DNA from 3 places in the Vibrio tritonius genome. Region 1 is predicted to be linked to each of the others. Evidence: predicted binding sites of a transcription regulator. Region 1 holds the regulator's gene; each other region holds the start of a gene.
What was found. Region 1 encodes PurR, which represses purine synthesis genes. Its sites were predicted from a motif close to TNANGNAAACGTTTNCNTNA; they were not measured.
Positions count from the first base shown of each region.

Region 2: the regulator PurR is predicted to act here: its motif matches at 4,397-4,416, upstream of JCM16456_RS09325 (phosphoribosylaminoimidazolesuccinocarboxamide synthase).
Region 3: the regulator PurR is predicted to act here: its motif matches at 2,976-2,995, upstream of purM (phosphoribosylformylglycinamidine cyclo-ligase).

Region 1 is NZ_AP014635.1:1,353,626-1,360,044, reverse strand. It holds gene elyC (envelope biogenesis factor ElyC) at 1-286, shown strand, start outside; gene torR (two-component system response regulator TorR) at 439-1,143, opposite strand; gene JCM16456_RS23600 (hypothetical protein) at 1,520-1,687, shown strand; gene purR (HTH-type transcriptional repressor PurR) at 2,119-3,120, shown strand; cyclic di-GMP riboswitch class I at 3,279-3,380, shown strand; gene JCM16456_RS06125 (TfoX/Sxy family DNA transformation protein) at 3,494-4,081, shown strand; gene JCM16456_RS23595 (hypothetical protein) at 4,672-4,839, opposite strand; gene JCM16456_RS06120 (alpha/beta fold hydrolase) at 4,891-5,688, opposite strand; gene JCM16456_RS23590 (hypothetical protein) at 5,931-6,098, opposite strand; gene glgA (glycogen synthase GlgA) at 6,243-6,419, opposite strand, start outside.
Region 2 is NZ_AP014635.1:2,113,913-2,120,331, forward strand. It holds gene ydiJ (D-2-hydroxyglutarate dehydrogenase YdiJ) at 1-62, opposite strand, end outside; gene JCM16456_RS09300 (DUF3334 family protein) at 271-951, shown strand; gene JCM16456_RS09305 (DUF2786 domain-containing protein) at 1,067-1,750, shown strand; gene JCM16456_RS09310 (J domain-containing protein) at 2,004-3,092, shown strand; gene JCM16456_RS09315 (hypothetical protein) at 3,276-3,473, shown strand; gene JCM16456_RS09320 (hypothetical protein) at 3,812-4,204, shown strand; gene JCM16456_RS09325 (phosphoribosylaminoimidazolesuccinocarboxamide synthase) at 4,523-5,629, shown strand; gene JCM16456_RS09330 (transporter) at 5,784-6,185, opposite strand.
Region 3 is NZ_AP014635.1:763,091-769,509, reverse strand. It holds gene smrA (DNA endonuclease SmrA) at 357-938, shown strand; gene rluF (23S rRNA pseudouridine(2604) synthase RluF) at 1,039-2,103, shown strand; gene upp (uracil phosphoribosyltransferase) at 2,181-2,807, opposite strand; gene purM (phosphoribosylformylglycinamidine cyclo-ligase) at 3,057-4,097, shown strand; gene purN (phosphoribosylglycinamide formyltransferase) at 4,101-4,739, shown strand; gene JCM16456_RS03510 (class II glutamine amidotransferase) at 4,841-5,686, opposite strand; gene lpcA (D-sedoheptulose 7-phosphate isomerase) at 5,760-6,335, opposite strand.

The DNA.
Region 1 (6,419 bases):
ACTGGTTTTAGTTACATCTGCTTCTCATATGGAACGGGCTCTTTACGAGTTTCGCTCGGCGGGATTAAACCCGATGCCCGCACCAACTAACTTTCTGGCGCAAAAACACATCTATCAACCTTGGGAAAAATACGCGCCTAAAGCACGTTATTTGGAGCAAACGGAGCGTTATTGGTATGAAACCATGGGGCACATTTGGCAAGTACTACGTGACTGGGTGACCGGTTATGAAGCTGCACAAGGCAGCAAGCATGCCATTACTGTTGATGACCCATCTCAACAATAATCTCTATCCCCAAGCAAACTCAAGCTGTTGGTTCAGTGCGAATAACTTCGCCTGACTATCAAAACAAGAGCATGTTTGGGAACCATTGTTTAGCAAAATGCCAGCACTCAGTGCTGGCATTTTATTATTGACTGGAGTCAGCGAACAGGCCTTTAACTTCCAGCAAACATGTAACCTTCCCCATGGACCGTTACAATAATCTGCGGCGTTTTAGGGTCTAGCTCCATCTTTGAACGCAGTCGACGAATCAATACATCGATCGTCCGATCATTTGGTGCATCAACCCGATGACTGATCATATCTAAAATTGCCTCGCGACTAAGAACTTGGTGTGGATTAGAGGTTAATGCCACGAGTAATTCGTACTCTGCTTTCGTCAATTTAATAGGCTCGCCATTGAGACTTAAAGCTCGGCGTTGTATATCAAACGACCATTCTCCAAAATGGAGAAGTTGATTGCTTGAATTAGTTTCGAGTGAACCAGAACGACAATTAGATACTCGCCAAGTTAAATTTTTCACTCTCGCTAATATTTCTCTTAGCTCAAACGGTCTTGCAATATAATCATCAGCTCCCATTTCCAAGCCAATAATTCTATCTATACTGTCTTCTCTACCATTAATGAGAATAATACCGACATCTGAATGACTGCGTAATTCACGAGTTAACATAAGGCTGTCATCAAATTGAAGATTGGTTTCCATCAGCACCAAATCAATAGCCTGCTGACGTAAAACCTCCCGCATTTCTGCGCCTGTATCCGCGACAGAAATCTGGTAGCCCTCTCGTTTAAAATAATCGACCAAAGTCACTCGGGTGTCTCTGTCGCTTTCTACGACTAATAAGTGATAACTCATAGACGTCACTTTATTCCGCTAAATTAAATCCCTATTCATTCTATTCATAGATGGTCACAATTCTAGAGTACATACTTAAAACCTGATGCTTTATTGATTCAAAACAAGCTTCGATAACATTTTGCTTTATTTGAACAATCGAAATAAAAGACTTTATTTCCATTTCTCAAAATTGTAAAAATTTGACTTCTTTTTTGTCACATTGTTACTCATTTATTTTCTGAATAAGGAAATAATATTCATTTCTATTCGTTAAGTTCATTTAATAAATTTAATGATTTTTATTAAACGTAATTGTGACCAAAACCGAGGTATAGATAACTGAGAGCCAGTTTATCTATTGGCCTTTATACTTTTATACCCAAATGACCTCAAGATGCAGACTTCAGAGCTTCATCAACGAGCACAGGTCAAGCTCAATGACGGCAGGAATGGTCATTCCCTTTCAACGTCATTGGGCGCAGAGATGGGCTTGTTGATGAGCTCCCAAAGGGCGAGTTGTATTCGCTTCTATGCTACGTTACCGATTTTCTACGTAGAATAACTAGGTATTCAAATCGGTGCCTTGCCTATGAGCGAATACATTCTCGCTGAAACAGCATCTTGAGGTTACTTGGGTATATCCTCAAGATGCTAAAACTAAAGCCGCGCCTTCACATTCACGTGGTCAATTAGAGCAAATTATGCGTGCATCCTCAGTCATCTAACGAGAAACTCTGCCCTTCTTACGTAACACAATGAGAAAACGCTTGATATCAAACTAAGATGAATTTTTCATTGCGGGCAGTTCGATAGCAGTCTAAAATCGATAGCGCAAACGATAATCTATAGAAATTTTACTTAAACCGCTGTTATGAAGCGGTTTTTGTGTTTTTACTACTTTTAAGCTTCACTAACATATCGAATCAACACCTGTTGAAGTGGTCAATACTGTAAATCTTTGTCCTTGTCAGCAGATATCGATGGGAACAACCAATGGCGACTATAAAAGATGTTGCACGCATTGCTGGCGTGTCAACCACCACTGTATCACACGTAATTAACAAAACCCGTTTCGTAGCCGAAGCAACACAAGAGAAAGTGTTGGCAGCGGTAAAAGAGCTCAACTATGCCCCTAGCGCGGTCGCTCGTAGTTTGAAATGCAACACGACTCGCACGATTGGTATGTTGGTGACTCAATCAACTAACCAGTTTTTCTCTGAAGTCATTGATGGTGTGGAAAGCTACTGCTATCGCCAAGGTTATACACTGATCTTGTGTAATACTGGCGGTATTTATGAAAAACAACGCGACTATGTTCGCATGCTGGCAGAAAAGCGCGTTGATGGCATTTTGGTGATGTGTTCAGACATGACTCCAGAACTAATGGAAATGCTCGAAGGTCACTCAGACATTCCAAAAGTCATTATGGACTGGGGTCTTGAGGATTCTCAAGCCGACACCATTATGGATAACTCAGAAGAAGGTGGCTACATTGCCACTAAACACCTCATCGATAATGGTCACAAAGACATCGCGTGTTTAAGCGGTCATTTTTCTAAAATGGCGTGTAGAGAACGCATTGTTGGTTTTCGTCGGGCAATGGCAGAAGCCAACCTGCCCGTCAATGAAGATTGGATTTTGGAAGGCAACTTCGAATGTGATACAGCCGTGCTCGCTGCAGATAAAATTCTTGCGATGGATCACAAACCAACCGCGGTATTCTGTTTTAACGACACCATGGCACTGGGTTTAATGAGTCGATTACAACAAAAAGGCGTGAAAGTGCCTGATGATATTTCTGTCGTAGGTTACGATAATATCGAGCTTTCTGAGTATTTCTCTCCACCACTGACGACCATTCACCAACCAAAACGTCGTGTGGGTAAAAATGCCTTTGAGATCCTACTAGAAAGGATCAAAAACAAAGCACATGATCGTCGCATTTTTGAGATGCACCCTGAACTTGTCGCACGAAATACCGTAAAAAAACTTTAATATCATAGTGTTACATTATATTTTCACTTTTGAGACACAATCTTATTGATGAAAATGTCGGTTATTAAAAATACAGTGATTTTTTGGACCGACATCACATTAGGCGAATTTTTTTGTGATTTATATTCAAGTTTAAGATTACTCTAGTGAACGAAATGTCACGTACAGGGCAAACCATCTGAAAAGGTGGGACGCAAAGCCTCCGGCCTAAACCCTTAGATGGTATTTTCTGGCTCTGGGTAGGTAGCGGGGTTACCGATGGCAAAAATGCATATAAGACGTTAACTTCTTACTGACACAATCTTTGCATTCTTTTGCTACATTCTCGGACCTGATTTTGGTGGCGTATTGTTAATACACCGAGACTAAAGGCATGGATAAACCAATATTAAAAGACTCAATGCGTCTGTTTGAAAACTTAGGACGCGTAAAATCTCGTTCAATGTTCGGCGGATTTGGAATTTTTGTTGACGACACAATGTTTGCATTGGTTGTTAATGACAAACTTCACATCCGAGCAGATGATAATTGTTCAGAAAAATACAAGCAGCAAGGCTTAGAACCTTACGTTTACAAAAAACGTGGTTTCCCAGTGGTTACTAAATACTTTGCTCTTCCAGACAACTTCTGGGAAGCCCCAGAAAAAATCCTGAAAGAAGCAAAAGAAGCTTTGGTTATTGCTAAGCAAGAGCGTAAAACTCAAGCTCAAGCAAAACCTAACCGATTGAAAGACTTACCTAATTTACGTCTAGCAACAGAACGTATGTTGCGTAAAGCAGGTATCGAATCGGTTGAAGAGCTTCATGAGAAAGGCTCTGTAGAAGCGTATAAAGCGATACAGCAGACTCACTCTAATGATGTAAGCATTGAACTTCTTTGGGCTCTAGAAGGCGCAATTGAAGGGAAGCATTGGTCAGTGATTCCTCAGAATCGCCGCGATGAGTTAATGCAACGCTTGTAGAAGATTAGCTAGTAAGAGTAACGAAAGCACTCACTTTAGTGGGTGCTTTTTTTTGCCTGTCATAAAAGTAGGCATTTTTTCGTCCATCAGTAGGACAACATTAGTCCGCATTCCATTTCAGCATTTTCTTAATGACAAATCACGTTACTATAGTGGTGCCCCCAAAATCCGAGACATAGTAATAACTGTACTGCGAGCCCAACTTCACATCCATATGCGTTGTTTGGTTTGGTGAACACTGACTATTTCATCATTAATTTTTCATTCATCATTAAAATGGAGTGACAATAGAAAAGCAGTGATTTAGTCATACCCAAGTCATCTCAAGATGCTGTTTTAGCGAATTGGTGATGGGTATATTTGTCGTTTAGTTTTGAATCTCACATATGTGTGATGTGCCAGCCTGAATTAGGTCATCACGCATGTGCTTAGGCGATGTAAGATAAGTCTAGGCCGATGAGAGGATATGTGATTACATCCATGAGACAACACCGCCGTACTCTGTTGTCTCATATACCCAAGTAACCTCAAGATGCTGTTTCAGCGAGAATGTATTCGCTCATAGGCAAGGCACCGATTTGAATACCTAGTTATTCTACGTAGAAAATCGGTAACGCAGCATAGGAGCGAATACAACTCGCCCGTTGGGAGCTCATCAACAAGCCCATTTCTGCGCCCAATGACGTTGAAAGGGAATGATCATTCCTGCCGTCATTGAGCTTGACCTGTGCTCGTTGATGAAGCTCTGAAGTCTGCATCTTGAGGTCATTTGGGTATAGATGGCGATAACTTACTGACTAACAGCGCTATTAATTCAAGCAACCCTGAATAAAACGAATTGAGTGATGATTAAATCGCTCTGCCTGTTCGATGTTACAAACATGACCACAATTGGTAAGTTCAATCAGTTGACTCTTTTGATGTATCATCACGATCTCTCTAACCTGCGACAAGAAAAGATAATCCCTATCCCCCATAAGATAGAGTGTAGGAATGGACTCATCTTTCTCACGAAAGTAACGCATAAAAGGGTTCACTTCTGCAGTGAGCCGATACCAGCGTTTAAACTCTTTTTGACACAACTTCTTCGCTTCACGAACAAAAAGATGGCGTGACTCTTTCTGTAAACGACTCGGCATAACGATGTAGGCAAAGAGCCGATAGAGCCACATATAGGGTATAAGATGCTTTGACCAGCGGCCTAGGGTGACTAATAACTGAGAACGAAGGTCAAAACGAATTACCGCCCCACCTAATACCATGGATTGCACAACATCTGGCGCAAGCTCTGAGGTTTTTCGGACGATAATGGTTCCCAGAGACATGGCAACAAAATGTGCTTTGGGTATCTGACAATGATGCAAGACATTGAGCACGTCTTGAGCAACGGCATCAAAAGTATAAGGATGCGTTATCCACTCTTTGACTAATTGGCTTGATTGACCATGACCACGTAAATCGATGAGCAGTAAATTGAAATGGCGTTTATAGGCCTTGATTTGCTTAAACCACAATGATGAACTGCCACCAGCACCATGCACAAACACCACCCATTGTGAGCTATTAGGATGAGGATAAACCTTATGATAAAGAAGATGATGGGTCATGTAGCGCTCTACTGTGGTCAAATCGGCGCTAGCCTACCATAAACAGGGATGATGCCAAACAGAGATTCATTCGCTTTGTGCGCTGTTACATTGAACTTTTTCTCAACGTAACAGCATCAGCAACAAAGTAACAAAAAAGCCATATAAAACACGTTATATGGCTTTATACCCAAGTAACCTCAAGATGCGGTTTCAGCGAGAATGTATTCGCTCATAGGCAAGGCACCGATTTGAATACCTAGTTATTCTACGTAGAAAATCGGTAACGCAGCATAGGAGCGAATACAACTCGCCCTTTGGGAGCTCATCAACAAGCCCATCTCTGCGCCCAATGACGTTGAAAGGGAATGACCATTCCTGCCGTCATTGAGCTTAACCTGTGCTCGTTGATGAAGCTCTGAAGTCTGCATCTTGAGGTCATTTGGGTATATATACTCAGGTTGAAAGGGAATTGCCCTTTCTTTCGCTATTGAGCTTGACCTGTATTTATTGATGCCGCTCTAAATCCTGCCTTAAGAGGTCATTATGATACGGTTGTCAGACAACAAACGAACTTAGGCAAAGACGGCCAATCGATACATTTTGGTGTATTCCAACGCAGACTCATGCCAACTGAAGTCTTTCCCCATCGCTCTTTGCTGAACAGCAAGAAATTCGTCTGGATTTTGCAGGTAGAACAGTAAAGCGCGTTGCATAGTAATCAGCAAAGCTTGTGCAGAAGGCTCTAAAAA
Region 2 (6,419 bases), 760 kb from region 1:
TCGTGCAAATACGTATGCACGACCGGGTCAATATCAGATTGGTGGTGAAGTCTTGGTAACATGTGCTTCCTGCCCCTACATCGCTGATCCAATCAGCCGTGGGTGATGGGTTAATTTATAAATTAATCTTTGAGTTTGGTCACTTTACAACATTTAAAAAGGTGTTCAAAACAGAATCTGAATGACAGAATGAATTGAAGCGAAAATTTATGCTACAAATACGTTGTCTATTTCGTTTCTCATAACAGTTTTTTTTGACGGATTAAAATAATGAGTAAAAACAAGACCATCACTACCGAAGACATTTTGTTGAAATTGTGTCAATCGGTTTCAACCGTGCTAAGCTCAGCAACAGGTGAGAGAATCACCTATTCTGCCATGGTACAAAAAATCACCAAAACGTCGCTAAAGCCAGATTTCGGTTGTTTCGTACTCTTTGATGGCGGATTCTCAGGTCTGGTTGTCATTAACTTTACCTCTAAAGCCGCTCTTGAACTTTACTCCAGTTACATGCGTAATATGGGTATTCCTGAAGAAGAATTAGCGGTATTACACACATCCGACGAAGTGGGCGATGTGCTTGGGGAACTGATGAACCAATTGGTCGGCGATTTCACAAACAAAGTGCGTAAAGAACTGCAAACCAATATCACCCAAAACCAACCTAAGATGTTGTCTTTAAACAAACAAGTTAATTTGTCGGTTGACACCAATCTAGACCGTCCTCAAGCTCGTCGAGTTACCTTCTCAACTCAAAACAACAACATTTTCTATCTTGAGTTAGCGATGGACAAAACCGAGTTCATCCAGTTGGAAGATTTTGAAGTTCGTGAAGACGAAAGCCCTGATGCAATCTTAGAAGCCGCTCGCAAACAAATGTCACAAGACAAGCCAGCGCCAGCCGCAAGCGATGATTCAAACGATGATTTGCTCGACTCACTCGGTATTTAATTCACTTTTCTTTGGCTATCTCGCACAGAGATAGCCTCTTCCCTTTCTATTTTTTCCTAAAAACGTTAAAATAACGGACTTTTCCAAACGCCATAAATCGTTTTTTCGCATGCCTATAGATAAACAAAAAGCGCTCAAGAAAATTGCTAAATGTCTTGAACTGGGTAATTCAGCTAACGTAAACGAAGCGGCGAATGCCATAAAAATGGCACACCGTTTGATGATGAAATACGGTCTCGATAAAGACGACATCGAATTCATCAAAATGGGTAAAACGCAATCTACCCATCTACTCCCCGCCAATATTGGTTCTAACATCCTGCGCATTATTCGTGGTATCAACACGAAATTTGGTGTTGAAGCGGTGCTTCTCAACCATAAAGGACTCAAACGCGTTGAGTTTATCGGTGAAGCGGATCGTGCCATCTTCGCAGCTTTTGCCTTTGATATTATTTATCGTGAGATGAATGAGCAAACCGGTCAATTTCGTAACAGTTTTGCGGGCAGTGGCACCTCGTCGACAGAAGTTACTCGACGAGTGAACTCCTTCCTCTCCGGTTGGATTGAAGGCGCGCTTGAGAAATTACCAGAAATCGCACCCGATGAAGACTCAGCCAACAAAATCAATAGCTATATTGATAAAGAGTTTGAAAACATCGACCGTGAAACCTTTAAACAACAAATGCGTGAAGCAATAAAAAACCTCACAGAAGATTACGAAGTGGGATTAAAAAAAGGCCGCCGCGTTTCAGTTAGCCGCCCTATTGATGGTGCGCAAGCGCCTAAAATGCTTAAGTAACAAACAAGTTTTAGTGAAGGTGTTATTAAGTGGTGTGGTAATCCACACCATTTGCCTCTATTCTTTGTAGTGTCTATCCAGCAGACAAAACTCGTGGCTTATCCATGCATTGCTTTACATCAAACGTGCGTGCACAGCCCTGTAATTTGCATGTTGGCATATCGATAGACAAGATCTCATTTTCCGTTCCAGCGGTTGATTACCACCGCACGTTAGCGTGTGTAACACCCTTTTTCATCATGGATTGACGACTGTGTTGCGATTGTTTGTTCTGTTAGCTCTGTTTTTCACTCCTTTAACTCACGGTGCCGATATATCGGTGCTTCTCACTCAAGCTCAAGCCAATAGCGTTCAGGCCCAATATGCCCTAGGTTTAGCCTACCAACAGGGAAAAGACACGACTCGCAGCCTTCCCGATGCCTTTTACTGGTTTGAGAAAGCCGCAGAGCAAGGTCATAACAAAGCTATAGAACAAGTCGCGGAGGCGTATCTCTACGGTTTGGGAACAGACAAAGATCCGCAGCAGGCCGTCTATTGGCTCACTAAACTTGCCACATTGGGACAAACCACCGCGCAAGCAACATTAGGTGACTACTATCAAAAGCTCGGAGCCCAGCGTATCGACGCGCAAGATTTAGCCCAGGTTTGGTATCGCATTGCCAGCGCAAAAGATCCTCAAGCCGAGGCGAAGTATACAAAAATCCTAGAAAACAAGTTCAATCAACAGCGTGCTAAGCAAGTCGCATCGATTAAACAGCTAGAACAAGCGATTCCAACTCCCTCACAAAACGACACCGAATTATTAAACAACGCTCAACCTAGCGCATCGTCAGATGATATTCCCAATGGCAGTGGTTCTGTTGCTAGTGATTACTTACTTTTGGCGGGCCTATTAATTATTATCTTCTCCTCAATGTGGAGTATGACTTTGTGGCGACGTCGGAAACAGAAAAAAGTACAGCATCAACAAGATGAAAAGCACGCACAACAACAGCTATTCAATCAACAAAAAAAGCAACTGAAGAAGCAGAAACAGCAGTTAGAAACCCTATTTAACGAGGTTTCTCGCTTACAAAGTGACAAACAAAAGCTAACCCGATTATTAGCAAAAAAGACACAAACACCTCCCTCACCACAATCACCGCCTCAAACCAATCAAAACCTCGCCGTGGCATGCGCGCTATTTGGCTTTATGCCTAATCAGATTCCTGATGAAAAGGCGATTAAACTGCGCTACAAACAGCTCTCAAAAATCTACCATCCTGATATGAAGGGCTCTGAAGAAGAGATGAAACGCCTCAATAGTGCAGTCAAGATAGTCATGGCCCATCGCAAGCGATAATTTGAAAATAGCCCTAAAGAAGAAGTGTTTTTCCATCAAAACGTAACATAATGGCAGTACGCTTAAGCAATCAATTTCTGTTCCAGTTCTGTCACAGTTGCGAAGAACCCCTTTGGTCACTTCGCCTTTTATGAAATAATACACATAACTATTAACGCCTTAGTTCAAGGTGGGAGAGAAAAAATGATACTCAAACAACGGGTATGTGATTGGTGTAAACGCCCGGGTCAATTAACAAAACACGAATACTTTGATGGCAAAGCGTTCTACGCCTGTGAAGGATGTAATGAGCATGCGCGTTTAGACGTACGCCAATATAACTTAGAAGAACTGGCCTTTCGCCAGCAAGTGAAAAACTCACCTTCAGCCCCGACATTATAAGTACACATTTTGAAGCACTAAGCGCCTTTGATGGCGCTTTTTTGTTTTCTGCCTTTGCTCCACCAGTGGTTGAACATCATCAGTAATGAGCAGAAAATAGTGGTAACCACTGTATAAACCACGAACAAAAAACGTGCAGAAAGTCACAATCCAAACCGTTCTCTCACTCAGTAGCACAAAACCGCTATTATTTTATTTAACTATTAATTCAATTAGTTAGCTCGACAAACCTCAATCAAAAATAGCAACTTGTGTAAATTACGCACAAATAAACACTTGATCAGCTACCTGTATAGATATACTGTATACACATACAGCATGTGTAAAAGGACAGTATTATGATTCACCTAAATCGTTCTCTCCCCTCATTGGCTCAAGAGCACTTTGTTTCTTCTTTTGTTAATGCCAACACCAGCCTCAACATGATGACGCGTCTAGAACGTTTGTCTCAGCAGCAACAATGGATTCTGTTTACTGCCGAATGCCGCCGCCCTCGAGTGAATGAGCTGGCAGCCTATCGTATTCGGTGTGAAAAAATCATCCATATGAAGCCTTCTCAATCGCGTGATGAATTATCGATTGCCATTCAAGCCATTGAAAGTGGTAATGCTAGTGCGGTGGTTGTCTCGAAAGCAATCCGCGAGGCAGATCGAGAACGCTTAGTCCAACTGGGCCGACAATACCAATGCGAAGTCTTTTTTGTTGATTCACAAAGTAGTGCGCTTCACTAAATTCACTGCCCTTTGCAACACATTTACTGTAACTTTCTCTCCTACTATGCTGTAGACAACGCTCATATACGCATGAGTTTGTCGTAGGAGACTTTTTCTTCAAGCCATACACGACTCAATGGCGATTGAGACTTACATCATCCCCTCTTAAAAACTGCGCTAACGCATCAAAACAGTGAAAAAATTCATTAATTAGGCAAACGTTTGCTTTTTCTCTGGCGGCGCAGGACAGTTCTGGTATCATGCACGCAGTAAACGATATCTCTCCTGTTTGATATCTCTTCTCAACGACGTTTGAAATAAGATAGGAATGTCTAAATGAGCCTTGCAGATCAAGTCCTTGCCGTCAACGACGACCTCCCAATTCGTACACACCAACCCGTTCATAGCGGTAAAGTTCGTTCAGTCTATTGGCTAACTGAAGAAGATAGCCGCCGTCTGATCCAAGAAAAAGGATATGACGTAGCACCCGATGCCCCGCTTGCCATCATGGTGATCAGTGACCGTATCTCTGCGTTTGACTGTGTGTGGCATGCAGAAGGTGGCCTTAACGGTGTTCCAGGCAAAGGCGCAGCATTAAATGCTATCTCTAATCATTGGTTTGATCTGTTTAAACAAAATGGTTTGGCTGACAGCCACATTCTGGATATTCCACATCCATTTGTTTGGATCGTACAAAAAGCCAAACCCGTAAAAGTTGAAGCAATTTGTCGCCAGTACATCACCGGCTCAATGTGGCGTGCCTACACGAAAGGTGAACGCGAATTCTGCGGCATCCAATTACCTGAAGGCTTAGAAAAAGATTCTCGCCTGCCTAATTTGCTGATGACGCCATCAACCAAAGGCATCCTTCGCGGCATTCCTGGAGTTCCTGAAGCAGATGATGTAAACATCACTCGCCAGGATTTGGAAAACAATTTTGCGGCGTTCAACTTTAGCAAAGCAGCGGATATCGATTTGTATGAAACCCTGCTTCAACAAGGTTTCAACGTGATCAGTGATGCTCTAGCGGCAATTGATCAAATCTTCGTTGATACCAAATTTGAATTTGGTTACGTTTCAGATGCCAAAGGCGTTGAAAAACTGATCTACATGGATGAAGTTGGCACTCCGGATTCTTCTCGTATTTGGGATGAAGCGGAATACCGCAACGGTAAGATCGTGGAAAACTCAAAAGAAGGCTTCCGCCAGTTCCTACTCAACTACTTCCCAGATCCAGATATTCTGCTTAACAAAGAACGTATGCCTGAACGTGAAGCACTCGCTCGTGATAATGCACTACCGCTTGAAGCTTTGATGGATATTTCGCGCACTTACTTGGGTATTGCTGAAAAAATCATTGGTAAGCCAATTGAACTCAGTAACAACCCTAAACAAGAAATCATTGATATCTTGGATAAAGAATACGGACTAATTGCCCACTAAGCACTTAACCTTTCCAAAGATCGAGAACGGGGCTTGTGCCCCGTTTTTTTTACAAATAGATTATCTAAACAAAGAGCTCATCTGAACAAGGTTGTTCCTCAATCAAGACTCGCGCTTGAAGTAGATAGTGGTCTCAATAACGTGATTAGCCCCACTATTCTGCCGCTTCTAAATGGCTCGACACTTCCACCACAAATTCATCACTTGCGGAACAATGAATTCGCACCTTGCCTTTTTGCTCGATGATATCGATCTGCTGCTCTTCTAGTGCGTAAGGCATAATCAATTTAATTTGGTCGATCCCCTCTTGGCGAGCAAGACGGAACAAGTTAATCAAATTCGACTCATCACTACGTCGACTGGAAAGCCGATCTAATGCGATATCCCATAAACGTTCTTCTGGATCTTTTTGACTGTTAGGCACATGTTTAACCATTGCCCCAGACAATGGATACAGCGAGCCGAGCACATCGGCAAAGGTCCACTTTTTAGTGCACGACGCCCCTAAAAAGCTGGTGTAATCAAATGTTGCATTTATTTTCTTATGCTCTTCCATGTTGCCTCCGACCTAATGACGTCCGACATCATTAAATATTGAGCAATTAGGTGCTTATAGCAATGTGATATTAGAAAATGGTCTGATATGACGATTAAACCTATCTAAGAGCTATTAAAGCCACAGCTTAGCAACATCCAGTGTACAAACCCATCATAAGTGTTGGCTATTTTATTAATAAGCACACGAACGAATTCGCAATTCATTGGCAAAACAGGAATAAATAACAGAAAT
Region 3 (6,419 bases), 590 kb from region 1:
TGATATAGATCAATGTACGTAAAATGAGTAACCCTTAACTTAAGCTCTGTCTTCGATACTTTGCAATAAAAAAGGTGGTTCTAGGACTCTCCAGTATGGTTACACTGTGGGCTAATTCAGTGGTAATGGACATCCAAGAACAAACTAAAGCGATGCTTGGCGATCTTTTTTATTGTGACAAAGTCCTGAACGACAAATCTCCTCACTAGATCGCTTAGCACCTATTGAAAGATAGAGTGACGCTACGCACCGGAGTAGACCCTTTCCTGCTCCGGTTTTTTATTTGTCTTTTATTCCCATTGCTTGCCGCATTGTTATAATCAAATAACCTATTCATGGATTCGAGATAATTGATTATGTCTCAAGAAGACGATTTCGAGCTGTTCCAGCAAATGATGGGTGACGTAAAGCCTATTAAACAAGATACAGCTGAACACCCAAAGTCGATACAGGTAACCGAAGCGCATTTAGCCAGACGCGAAGCTGCCACCCACTTGAGTGAAGGGGATCCAGAATATCTCTCCATCGATAACGCGCCAATGCTCAAACCAGAGGACGTGATCGAGTTTAAACGTGATGGTGTTCAAGATGGTGTGTATCGCAAACTCCGTTTAGGAAAATACCCCATTCAAGCAAGACTTGATTTGCATAAAAGAACCCTACAACAGGCACGGGATGAAATTGTGGCCTTTTTACGCCAGTGTTTACGGATGGACATCCGTACTGTGATGATTGTTCACGGTAAAGGTGCACGTTCAAATCCACCAGCCTTAATGAAAAGCTATGTCGCGTCATGGTTACCACAAATAAAAGAAGTACAATGTGTCCACAGTGCTTTGCAATTTCATGGCGGCACTGGTGCTGTTTATGTATTACTGCGTAAGAGCGATGAGAAAAAAATGGAAAACCGCGAGCGCCATCAAAAACGACTTGGCTGAAACCATAGACCTGTTAGAATGCGCGCTCTTTTGACTAAAGAGCGCGTTGAGTTGTGGCTCTTTTAATAGACCCCCCCTCTAAGATTATTAGGAGATTTCCATGTCGCAACCGGAAGAAAAACGCCTCAATAAGTTCATCAGTGAAACAGGTTTTTGCTCCCGTCGTGAGGCCGATAAACTTATCGAACAAGGTCGAGTGACCATTAATGGTCAAAAACCAGAGATGGGAACTAAAGTCACTATCCAAGACGAAGTATGCGTTGATGGAAAACCTGTCGGCGCCAAACCTCGCACCATTTATATTGCACTTAATAAACCAACTGGCATTACCTGTACAACCGAACGAGATGTTCCGGGTAATATTGTTGATTTCATTGGTCACTCAAAACGTATTTTCCCTATTGGTCGTCTCGATAAACCTTCTGACGGTTTGATTTTTTTGACCAATGATGGCGACATCGTGAATAAGATCTTGCGCGCTGGAAACAATCACGAAAAAGAGTATGTCGTTCGTGTTGATAAGCCCATCAGCGATGACTTCATCAAGCAGATGTCGAGTGGTGTGAATATCCTCGATACGGTGACGCTTCCTTGTACCGTAACAAAAGAAACCAAATTCAGTTTTCGTATCGTTTTGACTCAGGGACTAAACCGCCAAATTCGTCGTATGTGTGAAGCTCTCGGTTACGAAGTCTACAAACTGCGCCGTGTCCGGATTATGAATATCTCTCTTGATGGCCTTCCCAATGGTGAATGGCGTTATTTGAGTGATGATGAAGTATCACAACTTCTCTCTTTGTGTGAAGATTCTAGCGGAACAGAAGAAGCGTCAAGCATTGCTGCCAATGGCAAGAAAATTCGTCAAGCGACGGCGGCAAAACTTTACGATAGCCGTGAAGAAAACCAAACATCCAAAGCGCGCCGTAATCAGAAACCTCGGACATTTCGCGGTAACAATGCAGAAGAGTTCCGTCATGCACCTAACTCCAAGAAAGGCCGCCAATCTCGCAGTAATACTAATGAACGTTCAGGTAACGAACGTTCTGAATTCTCGCGTAAACCAAGCCAGAGACGTGATGATGCGTCACGCCCAACGAATAATTCAAACCGGCCAAGCAAACCTACGCATAAAAAAGTGGGTGGCACATTAAGCTTGAAAAAATAGCGTTCGCATTTTTCTGCGCGCATCAATAAAAGAGAGGGAGCCACTTGGCTCCCTCTCTTTTTAATTACTTATTTTAATTATTTAGTACCGAAAATTTTGTCGCCCGCGTCACCAAGACCAGGAACAATGTAACCTTTGTCGTTTAACTTCTCATCGATTGATGCACAATAAAGCTCAACATCTGGATGTGCTTTTTCAAGAGCAGCAATACCCTCAGGAGCAGCAACCAATACTAGTACTTTAATATGGTCACAACCTTTTTCTTTCAGAAGATCGATCGTTGCAATCATAGAGCCGCCAGTTGCCAACATAGGATCAACAACAAGTGCCATGCGCTCTTCAATGTTAGAAGCTAACTTATTGAAATAAGGTACTGGCTCTAACGTTTCTTCATCACGGTACACGCCAACTACGCTGATACGTGCACTAGGAATGTGTTCCAAAACACCATCCATCATGCCTAGACCTGCGCGAAGAATTGGAACCACAGTCACCTTTTTACCTTTGATTTGATCGATCTCAACTGGACCCATCCACCCATCAATGGTAACTTTTTCTGTTTCAAAGTCTGCGGTCGCTTCATAAGTTAACAAGCTACCTACTTCGGTTGCTAACTCACGAAAACGTTTTGTGCTGATATCACCCTCACGCATCAAACCAATCTTATGTTTTACTAGCGGGTGTTTTACTTCAACAACTTTCATTTCCATCTCCGGCATAATTTAAACAAACCTTCGGATTATACACAGATTTACTCTCTTTTTGTACGGTTTAGGCCATTTCCCCTCAAGAACAATAGCGTAAGTTAACTTTACCAAAATCATCATTACGCAAATGCAAGGGAAAAAACAAAAAAAATCTTACGAAAAAACTCGCGCAAACGTTTTCCTTTTGATTATAAGGCGGTAGAATAGCGCCGTTTTCATATCCAACTAAGACCGAGGACTTTCCCCGTGAGCGGTAACAAAACTTCTCTAAGCTATAAAGACGCTGGTGTAGATATTGATGCAGGTAACGAACTTGTCAATCGCATTAAAGGCGCAGTAAAACGAACTCGTCGCCCAGAAGTAATGGGTGGCCTTGGTGGTTTTGGTGCCCTATGTGAGCTACCAACCAAATACAAACAGCCAGTGTTAGTTTCAGGTACCGACGGTGTAGGTACTAAACTACGACTTGCTTTGGATATGCAAAAGCACGACACGATCGGTATCGATCTTGTTGCTATGTGTGTGAACGATCTTATCGTTCAAGGTGCAGAGCCACTTTTCTTCCTTGATTACTATGCAACAGGCAAGCTTGATGTAGACACAGCTGCAGACGTTGTATCAGGTATCGCTGAAGGCTGTCTGCAAGCAGGTTGTGCCCTTATCGGTGGCGAAACCGCTGAGATGCCTGGCATGTACGAAGGCGAAGACTACGACGTAGCTGGTTTCTGTGTTGGTGTGGTTGAAAAAGAAGACATCATCGACGGCACCAAAGTAGCAGCAGGCGATGCCCTCATTGCAGTAGGTTCAAGCGGCCCTCACTCAAACGGCTATTCACTAGTTCGTAAAATCCTAGAAGTATCTCAAGCAGATAAAAGCGAGATGTTGGAAGGTAAAACTGTTGGTGAACACCTACTTGCTCCAACCAAAATTTACATCAAATCAGGTCTTAAACTGATTGCCGAGCATGACATTCACGCAATTTCTCACATTACTGGTGGCGGCTTCTGGGAAAATATCCCTCGAGTACTACCAGAAGGCACTAAAGCCGTTATCGATGGTAACAGCTGGGAATGGCCTGCAATTTTCAACTGGCTACAAGAAAAAGGTAATGTAGACACCCATGAAATGTACCGTACATTCAACTGTGGTGTGGGCTTAATTATCGCGCTTCCTGCTGATCAAGCGCAAGATGCTGTGCAGCTTCTGCAAAAAGAAGGTGAAACTGCGTGGGTAATCGGTACAATTGCAGCAGCAAATTCTAATGAAGGTCAAGTAGAGATAATTTAACCTATGAAAAGTGTTGTTGTTTTAATTTCAGGAAATGGTACCAACTTGCAAGCGATTATTGATGCTTGTAAATCAAGCATTAAAGGCGGCAAAGTCACGGCTGTTTTTTCGAATAAAGCAACTGCTTATGGGTTAGAACGAGCAGAGCAAGCAGGCGCTCAACCAGTATTTATCGACCCTAAGTCTTTTGATACTCGTGATGCTTACGACCAAGAGTTGATGCGTCAAATGGACGAGTTTAATCCAGATTTAGTGGTTCTTGCCGGTTTCATGCGTATTTTAAGCAGCGACTTTGTTCGTCACTACATGGGTCGAATGATCAACATTCACCCATCTCTATTACCTAAATATCCTGGTTTGAATACCTATCAACGTGCAATTTTGGCTGGTGACGAAGAACACGGCACAAGCGTTCACTTTGTAACAGAACAGCTTGATGGTGGACCCGTTATCCTGCAAGCGAAAGTGCCTATCTTCGATGAGGATACGATTGAGATTCTTACTGAACGAGTTCAAGCACAAGAGCACCGCATTTATCCATTGGTAGTGCAGTGGTTTGTAGAAGGCCGTTTAGAAATGAAAGAAGGTAAAGCATTCCTTGATGGCAAAGCGTTAGGCATTCACGGTCACGCTTACGAATAATTCAAATCATACCGATGTATAAAAGGGTTGAACTGAGTTCAACCCTTTTTATTTGCCACTGAAACAGTACCTTGAAGTTACTTGAATCTATTGCTCAAGCCCTAGCGTAGAGGTTCTGTTGGAGCTTGATTTCCAGGCCGAGGAGCGGCAAAAGGAACATTAACTAATTCAGCTTGATTGGTCGCAATGCGCTTACCAAAATGGAATAAGCTAAACTCTCCAGGCTTCATGCGTTGCCAAGCCTCATTACCGGTTAACGGCTGAGTAGCGATAACTGACACGACATCTTCTGGTGTTGTTTCTTCTTGGAAATTGATTTCCACATCTTCGTCAATCAAGGCTGCATGACCAAACGGAGCTTGGCGCGTGATCCAATACAAATGGTTAGTACAGTAACTCATGACATACTCACCATCAGAGAGAAGCATATTAAATACCCCTTTCTCTTTTAGTTCATCGCACAATTCGCAAATAAAGCGAAACACCCCAGTCATATTAACCGGTGGCTCAGGATAACGATGTTCCATTTGGTTAAGCAACCAGCAAAATGCCACCTCACTATCCGTTTTACCGACAGGACGATGCCGCCCCGTCGCCATCGTCTCATAGTCAGTCAATTGACCATTATGAGCAAAAGTCCAGTAACGCCCCCACAACTCGCGGGTAAAAGGGTGGGTATTTTCCAAACACACGCTACCACGATTTGCTTGACGAATGTGGCTAATAACCGCACGGCTTTTGATAGGATAACTTTGAACTAATTGTGCAATTTTAGACTGGCAGCTTGGAGCAGGATCTTTAAAGGTACGAAAACCTTTTCCTTCATAAAAGGTAATCCCCCAACCATCACGATGAGGGCCTGTCCGGCCGCCTCGTTGAATTAATCCAGTAAAACTAAAACAAATATCGGTGGGCACATTTGCGCTCATGCCGAGCAACTCACACATGGTTTAAACCACTCCTTATTTTAAACCACCATCCCCACCGAGAGTCATGGACTCCCCGTGGGGATGAACGTCATTACGCCATCTCTTTTTCGATCAATTGGATCACGATGTGAATGATTTTAATATGAACTTCTTGAATGCGATCAGCATAACCAAAGTGTGGTACACGAATTTCAATATCCGCAACACCGGCCATTTTACCGCCATCTTTACCGGTCAGAGCAATGGTTTTCATCCCTTTTGCTTTCGCCGCTTCAATGGCTTTTAAAATATTACCTGAATTACCAGAAGTCGATAAACCAAACAGGACATCCCCTTTCATGCCTACCGCTTCAACGTAGCGAGAAAAAACGAAATCGTAACCGAAATCGTTACTCACACAAGACAAGTGGCTTGGGTCAGAAATCGCAATACCTGGGTAGCCAGGACGGTTTTCACGGTAACGCCCTGTCAGTTCTTCAGCAAAGTGCATTGCATCACAGTGTGAGCCACCGTTACCACAAGACAGCACTTTACCACCTTGTTTAAAAGAGTCCGCAATCAGCTTTGCCGCCGCTTCAATTTGAGCAATGTTATGCTCATCGCTCAAAAAAGCGTTCAATACTTCAGCTGCTTCAGTTAATTCGCTTTTGATCAAATCATGGTACATAGGTTTGGTTCTCTTTGTTGTTCTGTGTAGGACATTCTCTTAATGAAATGACGCTTAACCAGTGTGAGTTTACCCATTCTTCCC